DNA from 2 places in the Brotaphodocola sp. genome. Region 2 is predicted to be linked to the other one. Evidence: a T-box and tRNA genes for the amino acid it is inferred to sense, from the RefSeq annotation. Region 2 holds a T-box; the other holds one or more tRNA genes.
What was found. A T-box is a leader RNA that pairs with one kind of tRNA and senses whether it is charged. The one in region 2 lies ahead of leuS (leucine--tRNA ligase), so its partner is inferred to be a tRNA-Leu.
Positions count from the first base shown of each region.

Region 1: it has a tRNA-Leu gene. The T-box ahead of leuS (leucine--tRNA ligase) is inferred to sense a tRNA for this amino acid. The anticodon was not compared.

Region 1 is NZ_CFAHBC010000028.1:2,998-7,428, forward strand. Features, by position in the region: gene AC4EVX_RS10100 (LysR family transcriptional regulator) at 82-954, shown strand; gene AC4EVX_RS10105 (tRNA 2-thiocytidine biosynthesis TtcA family protein) at 1,241-1,990, opposite strand; tRNA gene AC4EVX_RS10110 (tRNA-Leu) at 2,222-2,305, opposite strand; tRNA gene AC4EVX_RS10115 (tRNA-Leu) at 2,307-2,393, opposite strand; gene lexA (transcriptional repressor LexA) at 2,928-3,548, shown strand; gene AC4EVX_RS10125 (ABC transporter ATP-binding protein) at 3,967-4,431, opposite strand, start outside.
Region 2 is NZ_CFAHBC010000010.1:68,015-72,445, forward strand. Features, by position in the region: gene AC4EVX_RS05900 (lysozyme inhibitor LprI family protein) at 201-941, shown strand; T-box leader at 1,237-1,539, shown strand; gene leuS (leucine--tRNA ligase) at 1,823-4,237, shown strand; gene AC4EVX_RS05910 (hypothetical protein) at 4,324-4,431, opposite strand, start outside.

The DNA of each region.
Region 1 (4,431 bases), on a different contig from region 2:
CAATAACTATCTGGAATAAAAGAAAAGGAAACAACAAAAAAGGAAATAAAAGAAAAGAAAAAGAAAGAACGGTAAGATTTTATGGACGAAAAAGACTATGAACTTCTCTTAGACTTAAATGAGACAAAAAACATCACAAAAACGGCACAGAAACTCTATATGACCCAACCAGCGATCACCAAGCGCATTCAAAAAATGGAGGAGGAATTGCAGTGTACCCTGTTTCTCCGCTCAAAAAAGGGAATTCTGTTCACCCCCGCCGGTGAGCAGATTCTCCCCTACGCGAAAGAAATCCTTGTGAACAGCCGAAAATTAAAGGGGCAGGTTCTAATGTCTCAGAATCAGATCTGTGGAACCATCCGCCTCGGATCTTCTCTGAACATCGCCCACTACTACCTTCCACGCATTTTAAAACTCTACACCGACAACTATCCCCTTGTCGATGTGCAGATTACGACGGGACAAAGCAAACATCTCTTTCAGCTCTTAACCCGGGATGAGATCTCGATCGCGATTATCCGCGGTCACTATGCCTGGGATGAAGCCTGCCAGCTGATCTCCACAGAACCGATGTGCCTGGTATGCAGCAAAGAGAACCAGGGCAGACCACTCACCAACTATCCCTATATCGGGCGTCACACCGACTCCGATTTAAGCACCCGCATCGACCGTTGGCTTCTTGCACACAATCTGGCCAATCTGCGCCCGCACATGTGGATCGACAGCATTGATGCCTGCAAGGAGATGGCAAGGTACGGTCTTGGCTGGTGTATCTTGCCCAAAATTTGTCTGAATGATTTCGACGGTTACACCGAGGATCTCTATATGGAAGATGGATCTCCGTTTCTTCGCAGTACCTATGTGCTTTACAAGCACCTCTATGCCAAACTTCCGCAGGTACAGCTGTTTCTCGATATGCTGACCAATGACGCCAAACAACCTCTCATGACGTAAATAACCCGGAACTTTTTCCAGAATTCCGATGGCATAATCTCTAGTTTCCTATAAAACAATAAAAGAACGGCTGACCAGAGTGATCAACCGTTCTTTTATTGAATACTTTTATTTTACCAGTTTTTCTTTTCCTTGCTACTGCCGAGAAGAGAGAAGCCCTGCTCTAATCCATCAACGAGCTGCAAAAGTCCGTCGCCTACATCGACTGGAAACAGGGATCTTACTTTTTTACAATGAATGCGCGAAAAGCTCACGCCTTTAGGTGTGGGATGGATAGCATAGATGTTTATTTTTGTGATTCTTCGTCGTCTTTTTTCTGTGTAGAAGTCCAGTCCGGGATATTTCCATTTACGATCGCATGAAAGATGCGCTTTTTTGCACCGCGGTTTTCGTGGTCGATGCCGATCAGAAGCTGTTTGACATACTCTCTGCGCGTGTGACCGTCGGCTGGACAGGGATTCTTGCAGACAGGAAGCTGCATGAGATTGCGGAAACCCCTGACATCCCCTTCTTTGACGAGCATCAGCGGGCGGATGACCGTGAGATTCGTCTTCTCAAGATGAGTGACTGGTGGGAAAGCATAGAATCGTCCCTCGTAGATCAGAGACATCATGGCAGTCTCGATCAGATCATCCTGATGATGAGCATAGGCGATCTTGTTACAGCCGAGTCGCAGTGCCTCATCGTTTAATGCGCCCTTTCGCATTTTGGCGCAGAGTGAGCAGGGATTGGACTCTTTTCGGATATCGAAGAGGATCTTGCCGATCTGGGTGGAGACGACGGAGTAGGGAATACCAAAGTCTTCACAGAGTTTTCGGATCGGTTCAAGATTCATCGTATCAATTCCCATGTCGACGGTGATTGCGGAGAGGGAAAATTTGCGGGGATAGAATTTTTGAAGACCGTGCAGGGCATAGAGCAAAGTCAGGCTGTCTTTTCCACCTGAGATGCCGATTGCGATGTGGTCTCCGTCCTGAATCATATCATAAGTATCAACTGCCTGGCGCACCAGACTCAAAAGTCGCTGTAATTGCATAAAAAGTACCTTCGGATTTCATATTTTCATATTATATCGTAATTTTCATAAAGTGGCGCGATGCCCCGACTTCTCTGTTTTGCCTTCAAACATTCGAGGATAGGTTCTAATTTTTCTTCAGGAATTCGTTGTCAATCCACTGCAGTCGGTGCATTTTTTGTTTCATAGAACGCAATTTCCTATGAAACAAAAAAGCGACTTCGCAAAATCACGAAATCGCTTTATAAAAAATGCAGAAGAAGGGAGTCGAACCCTCAAGGTATTGCTACCACACGGACCTGAACCGTGCGCGTCTGCCAATTCCGCCACTTCTGCATGGTGCGGAAGATGGGACTTGAACCCACACGACATTGCTGCCACTAGATCCTTAGTCTAGCCTGTCTGCCAATTCCAGCACTTCCGCTCACAGGTATGTATTCTACTACAAGTGTTTCCAAAATGCAAGTGTTTTTTCAAAAAAAATAAAATTTTTTAATTTTGATTTTTACAGGTGTAATGAAAGCAAGATATTTTGAAAAAGAAGGGTATGAGATTGTTGTGGATACCCGTGGAACTCTGCTCTGGGAGGATTCTGCCAAGGCGGGCGCCCACTGTTGATTCTGATGAGTGAGAAAGCCAACAAGGAGTATTTGGATTATTTGGATGGCAAGCATATTTCATGGCTGATCAACTCCTACAAACAGCAGTAAAGTGAGGGTAAATGCCAAGTGCACATCCCTCCGGAGCATTTTTTGTATGATAGGACGCAATTCTCTATCATGCAAAAAAATATGTTTTCGAACATTCGTTCGTTAACAAGATGGTCAAAAAAACGAACAAAGGTTTGCTTTTATCAGAAACATATGATAAGATAAATTTACAAACATTTGAAAATAAATTTTCAGAAAAAACATAAATATCCTGCTGAAATATGCAGGCAAAACAGGAGGGCGGACAGATGGCCAGAAAAAAAATCTCTCAGAAACAACAGGAAATTCTTGATTATATCAAGGCGTGCATTCTCAAAAAAGGATACCCACCAGCAGTTCGCGAAATCTGCGAAGCCGTTCATTTGAAATCAACCTCTTCCGTTCACTCTCACTTGGAGACGCTTGAGCGAAACGGATACATCAGACGTGACCCTACAAAACCACGTGCAATCGAGGTTCTTGACAACCAGTTTTCCACTCAGCGCCGTGAAGCTGTTCAGGTTCCGATCATTGGAACCGTCGCTGCCGGACAGCCGATTCTCGCCGAGCAGAATATCGAAGAATATTTTCCGATCCCTTCCGAGTATCTTCCAGCAGGCGGAGAAGTCTTCATTCTGCGTGTCAAAGGCGAGAGCATGATCAATGCCGGTATTTTCAATGGTGATCAGGTCATCGTTCAACAGATGAATATTGCCGAGAATGGAGACATCGTTGTCGCACTGCTTGACGACTCTGCGACAGTCAAGCGCTTCTACCGCGAGAACGGTCACTATCGCCTGCAACCGGAGAATGACACGATGGAACCGATCATCGTCTCAGATGTTCAGATTCTCGGAAAAGTAGTTGGACTGTTCCGAAGAATGTCTTGATCTCGAGATCTTAACCAGATTCCGTTAAACCTGGCAGAACACATTTGCGAATCGAAACCAGCGAATCTAACATGTACGAAAAATCCCATGTCTGAAGGCATCGAAATGGAAACTCGCACGCCTAAAACATGGGATTTTTCATAACAAGCGCCACTGGCGCTTTGCACCCTCGCGGAGCGTTTTTGTACGATAGAACGCAATTTCCTATCATAATTTCCTATCATACAAAGAAAAACAGCCGGTTGGGGGACCGACTGTTTTAAGGAGAAGGTATTTCGTTTCTTATGGGATGTTGCAAAAAACTATATTTTGTATTGGGGGGTTACGTCTATTATAATAGCATGAGCCATCAAAAAAGTGTGCACAAAGTTTGATTTTTTTTGAAAAAGTTTTTTTGCATCTTCCACAATGTGTATCGTTATAAAAACATAGCAAAGTCTTTTTCCCCGTTTTCGTTCTGATACGCTTCTCCCTCGATATCAAAGACCTGCTTAACTCTCGGACGATTAAGCGCCTCGATCGGTGTTCCCTGCGCAATCACTTTTCCCTCATTCATCAGAAAAATATAATCGCAATAATGCGTTGCCAGACGCAGATCATGAATCACAATCAGTACCGTCTTCTTACACGCCTTCAGATAATCAAGAAGAAAGAGCTGGTGACGAATATCTAAATGGTTCGTCGGCTCGTCCAAAATCAACGTGTCCGCTCCCTGCACAACCGCTCGCGCGATAAATGCCATCTTCCGCTCTCCTCCAGACAGCGAAAGGATACTGCGATCCCTCAAGTGCAAGATCCCAAGTTCCTCCATCGCCAGCTCCATGACCTCTCTGTCCGGACGAGAATGGTCAGCTCGCGCATATAGTCCCATTGCGACGACTTC
Region 2 (4,431 bases):
TGCTTTATGATATTGTTACTGTACACGGTTAGGCGTTTTCTGAACTGAAAATGCCGTATAATATAGTGGCGGTAGCAGATTTTGTTGATTTGGAATGCAAAGCATCGGCAAAATCTAATCTGTTGTTTGCGCAACGCGTGAACAGCAACGAGATATTCTGTTAATATAAAACAAGAAATCAGAGACAGGGCAGGATAAAGATGAAACTCAAAGGAATTTGGATTGCAATAGGAGTCATTCTGATTGCAGGAATCGGGGTGACGAGATATACAAGATTATACATTGAATCGGAGCAGGAAAATTCTGTGATGGTACAGAGTCAGAGCCTTGAGGTGATGCCAGATGCAGGTGTGGCGGAACAGGGAATGGATGCTGAGAATGCCAAAGGAGATGGAGAAAAAGTTGCTTCTGGTAAGATGGCTAATGTGGGAGTCGGTGCAAATGCACAGGATTCCACCGAAAATCAAGAGCAGAGTTCTTCAAAGCGTCAGAGCAAAAAGCAGGCGGTTTCCGGGGCGGAGAAGTCCGGGATTGCAGTGCGGGAGGAGAGTGCGGACGGGGCGAAGCCTTCGGATGAGGTCTTTGTGAAACTGCGGGCGATTGATGAGGAGATTGCACAGAGAGCTTCGGGGGAGACTGACACGACTCCGAACGCGCGTAAGGCGACCGTTGAGAATGAGTGTAAACTCTGGGAGACGCAGATGAACCGGTTTCTTGACACACTGGAGAATCAGCTTGAGCCGTCGGAGTGGGAAAAATTGTTTAAGGAACAGAAGGAATGGCTGAGAACGAGGGATGAGGAGGCGACAAAGGGATCAGGACGTCAGAATGGAAGCACGCTTGATGAGATCGAGTACAATCGCCTGATTCGGGAGAGCACAAGACAGAGAACCTATGAGCTTGCAGAGCGGTATGGGGAAGTTCTTTCGACTACGGAATAATGAAAATAAAAGATATAATTTTGTGAAGATACGACAAAAATAATTGACAAGAAAGTGGTTGAACCGTCAGTACGTTATTCTGCTTCAGAAGGTCCTAGTACTGGAACAGGGGGAACAGACAAAATCAGGTCAATTGTGATTGCAAAGGCTGTGGCTTTCACATCGATAGCATCGGCTTGGCATGTGATTTTGCTTAGTTTTTCTGATGTTTTTCTGTCAAATCAATAAAAAATCAGGGGGAGTTGTTTGATAAATCTTGACATTACCCGCTCGATATGCTAGATTAAAAGTCAGCGTAAACGCAGTGAAGAGAAGGAGTACGCTTTTGAAATCGTTCAGAGAGCTGTCGGAGGGTGCGAGACAGCGGAGGAAGGAAGCGGAACTGGTCTTGGAGTGGTCTGCCCAACATCGGAGACTCTTTAAGCGAGAGCAGAGAGAAAGTCCCGGTCAGTAAGACAGAACGGAATCCCCCGTCAGAGGAAGCGGATCTGTTGCCGTAAGGCACGGCGCGCAGTCGTACAGATCCAAAGAGTGCATGCAAGGCATGAAGCAGAGTGGTACCGCGCGAGGTCGTAGAGATTTTCCCCGCGTCTCTGGAATCAGGAGATTCCGGGGGCGCGTTTTTTTATTTCGATTTCGTTCTTATAAGAATTCAGGAATATATGGAATATATTTTTGAAAGTTTTTGAGAAAATGAAAGGAATCGAATATACTGAGGGAGAGACTCTTAATGAGATCGTCGCGGAAATCACCGAGCGAAAATATAATTCAGATGTATGGAGATCGGAGAAGAGAATGATCAAAAGCGAAGGCTGTCGAAGGACGAAATCGCAGATCGTTTGTTCAGAGAGAACCGTGCATGGGATTTAGGAGGAAGAAAAATGGCTGGTTACAACCACAGTGCCATTGAGAAGAAATGGCGCGAAAACTGGGAGAAACACCCGATCAATGTAAATGATGGCAAGAAGCCGAAATACTATTGTCTGGATATGTTCCCGTATCCGTCAGGAAGCGGACTTCATGTAGGTCACTGGAGAGGTTACGTTATTTCTGATGTATGGAGTCGTTATCAGATGCTGAAAGGTCACTATGTGATTCATCCGATGGGTTGGGATGCTTTCGGTCTTCCGGCAGAGAACTATGCGATCAAGATGGGTGTACATCCGGCAAAGTCAACAGCTGAGAACATTAAGAACATTAAGCGTCAGATCAAAGAGATTGCAGCGATCTATGACTGGGATATGGAAGTAAACACGACCGATCCGGAGTTCTACAAGTGGACACAGTGGATCTTTGTTCAGATGTTCAAGAAGGGTCTGGCTTACGAGAAGGAGTTCCCGATCAACTGGTGCCCGTCCTGTAAGACCGGTCTTGCAAATGAGGAAGTTGTAAACGGTTGCTGTGAGCGTTGCGGTTCCCCGGTTACGAAGAAGAACCTGCGTCAGTGGATGCTCAAGATCACCGCTTATGCAGATCGCCTGCTGAATGATCTGGATAAGCTCGATTGGCCGGAGAAGGTTAAGAAGATGCAGACCGAGTGGATCGGAAAATCCTACGGTGCTGAGGTTGACTTTAAGGTTGACGGTCGCGAGGATAAGATCACCGTTTACACAACCCGCCCGGATACCCTCTACGGTGCAACCTTCATGGTTCTGGCTCCGGAGCACAAGCTGGCAAAGAGCCTTGCTACGGATGAGACGAGAGAGGATGTTGAAAAGTACATTTTCGATGCTTCCATGCGTTCCAACGTAGACCGTATGCAGAGCAAGGAGAAGACCGGCGTCTTCACCGGAAGCTATGCAATCAACCCGATCAACGGAGCAAAGGTTCCGATCTGGCTGTCCGACTATGTACTGGCTGACTACGGTACCGGCGCAATCATGTGCGTACCGGCTCATGATGACCGTGACTTTGAGTTTGCTAAGAAGTTCAACATTCCGATCATTCAGGTTATCGCAAAGGATGGAAAAGAGATCGAGAACATGACCGAGGCTTACACCGAGGCATCCGGCACGATGATCAATTCCGGCGAGTGGAACGGAATGGAGTCTTCTGTTCTGAAGAAGGAAGCTCCGATGATGATCGAGGCACGCGGAATCGGTAAGAAGACCGTAAACTACAAACTGCGTGACTGGGTATTCTCCAGACAGCGTTACTGGGGCGAGCCGATCCCGATCATCCACTGTCCGAAGTGCGGTAACGTGGCTGTTCCGGAGGAGGAGCTTCCGCTCAGACTTCCGGAGGTAGAGAGCTATCAGCCGACCGGAACCGGTGAGTCACCGCTCGCAGCAATCGATGAGTGGGTAAACTGCAAGTGTCCGCAGTGTGGTGCTGACGCAAAGCGAGAGACGAACACGATGCCTCAGTGGGCTGGTTCTTCCTGGTATTTCCTGCGTTATGTAGATAGCCACAACAATAAGGAGCTTGTTTCCCGTGAGAAGGCAGACAAGTACCTGCCAGTAGATATGTACATCGGTGGTGTTGAGCATGCCGTTCTTCACCTGCTGTACTCTCGTTTCTACACCAAGTTCTTAAACGACATCGGCGTGATTGACTTTGATGAGCCGTTCACCAAGCTGTTCAACCAGGGTATGATCACCGGTAAGAACGGAATCAAGATGAGTAAGTCCAAGGGCAACGTCGTTTCTCCGGATGATCTCGTAAGAGATTACGGATGCGATTCCTTAAGAATGTACGAGCTCTTCGTAGGACCGCCGGAAATGGATGCAGAGTGGGATGACCGTGGAATCGAGGGTGTATCCCGTTTCCTGAATCGTTTCTGGAATCTGGTACAGGATTCTAAGGATAAAAACATTGAGGCGACGAAGGAGATGATCCGTCTGCGTCACAAGCTGGTTTACGACATTGAGCAGAGATTTAACCAGTTCAGCCTGAACACGGTAATCTCCGGATTCATGGAGTACAACAACAAGCTGATTGAGCTTGCAAAGAAGACCGGCGGAATCGACAAGGAGACGTTAAAGACCTTCGTAGTTCTGCTTGCTCCGTTTGCACCGCATATCGGTGAGGAGCTGTGGCAGGAGCTTGGCGGTGATACCGACAGCGTCTTCCATACCCAGTGGCCGGAGTGCGATACTGAGGCAATGAAGGACGACGAGATTGAGATCGGCGTTCAGGTAAATGGTAAGGCAAGAGGTGTTGTTGCACTTTCAACCGATGCAACGAGAGAAGAGGCTCTTGCAAAGGCAAAAGAGATCGTAGCAGACAAGATCACAGGAACGATCGTAAAAGAGATCTATGTTCCGGGCAAGATCATCAACATTGTTTGCAAGTAATTCTTTCAAGAAAATATTTGTTGCCAAGTTTTAGTCGGTACTCGTGGAGTGCGGATTGGAATTTGGTCACATAAGAAAACTGGCTGTCAGGATGACCTGGCAGCCAGTTTTTTTGCGAGAAGACGAAGCGTCTCGAGCTTCTTTTTCTCCGCGCTCGACATGTTCTCGCTGAGGATTGAGACGAGAGCCTCGGT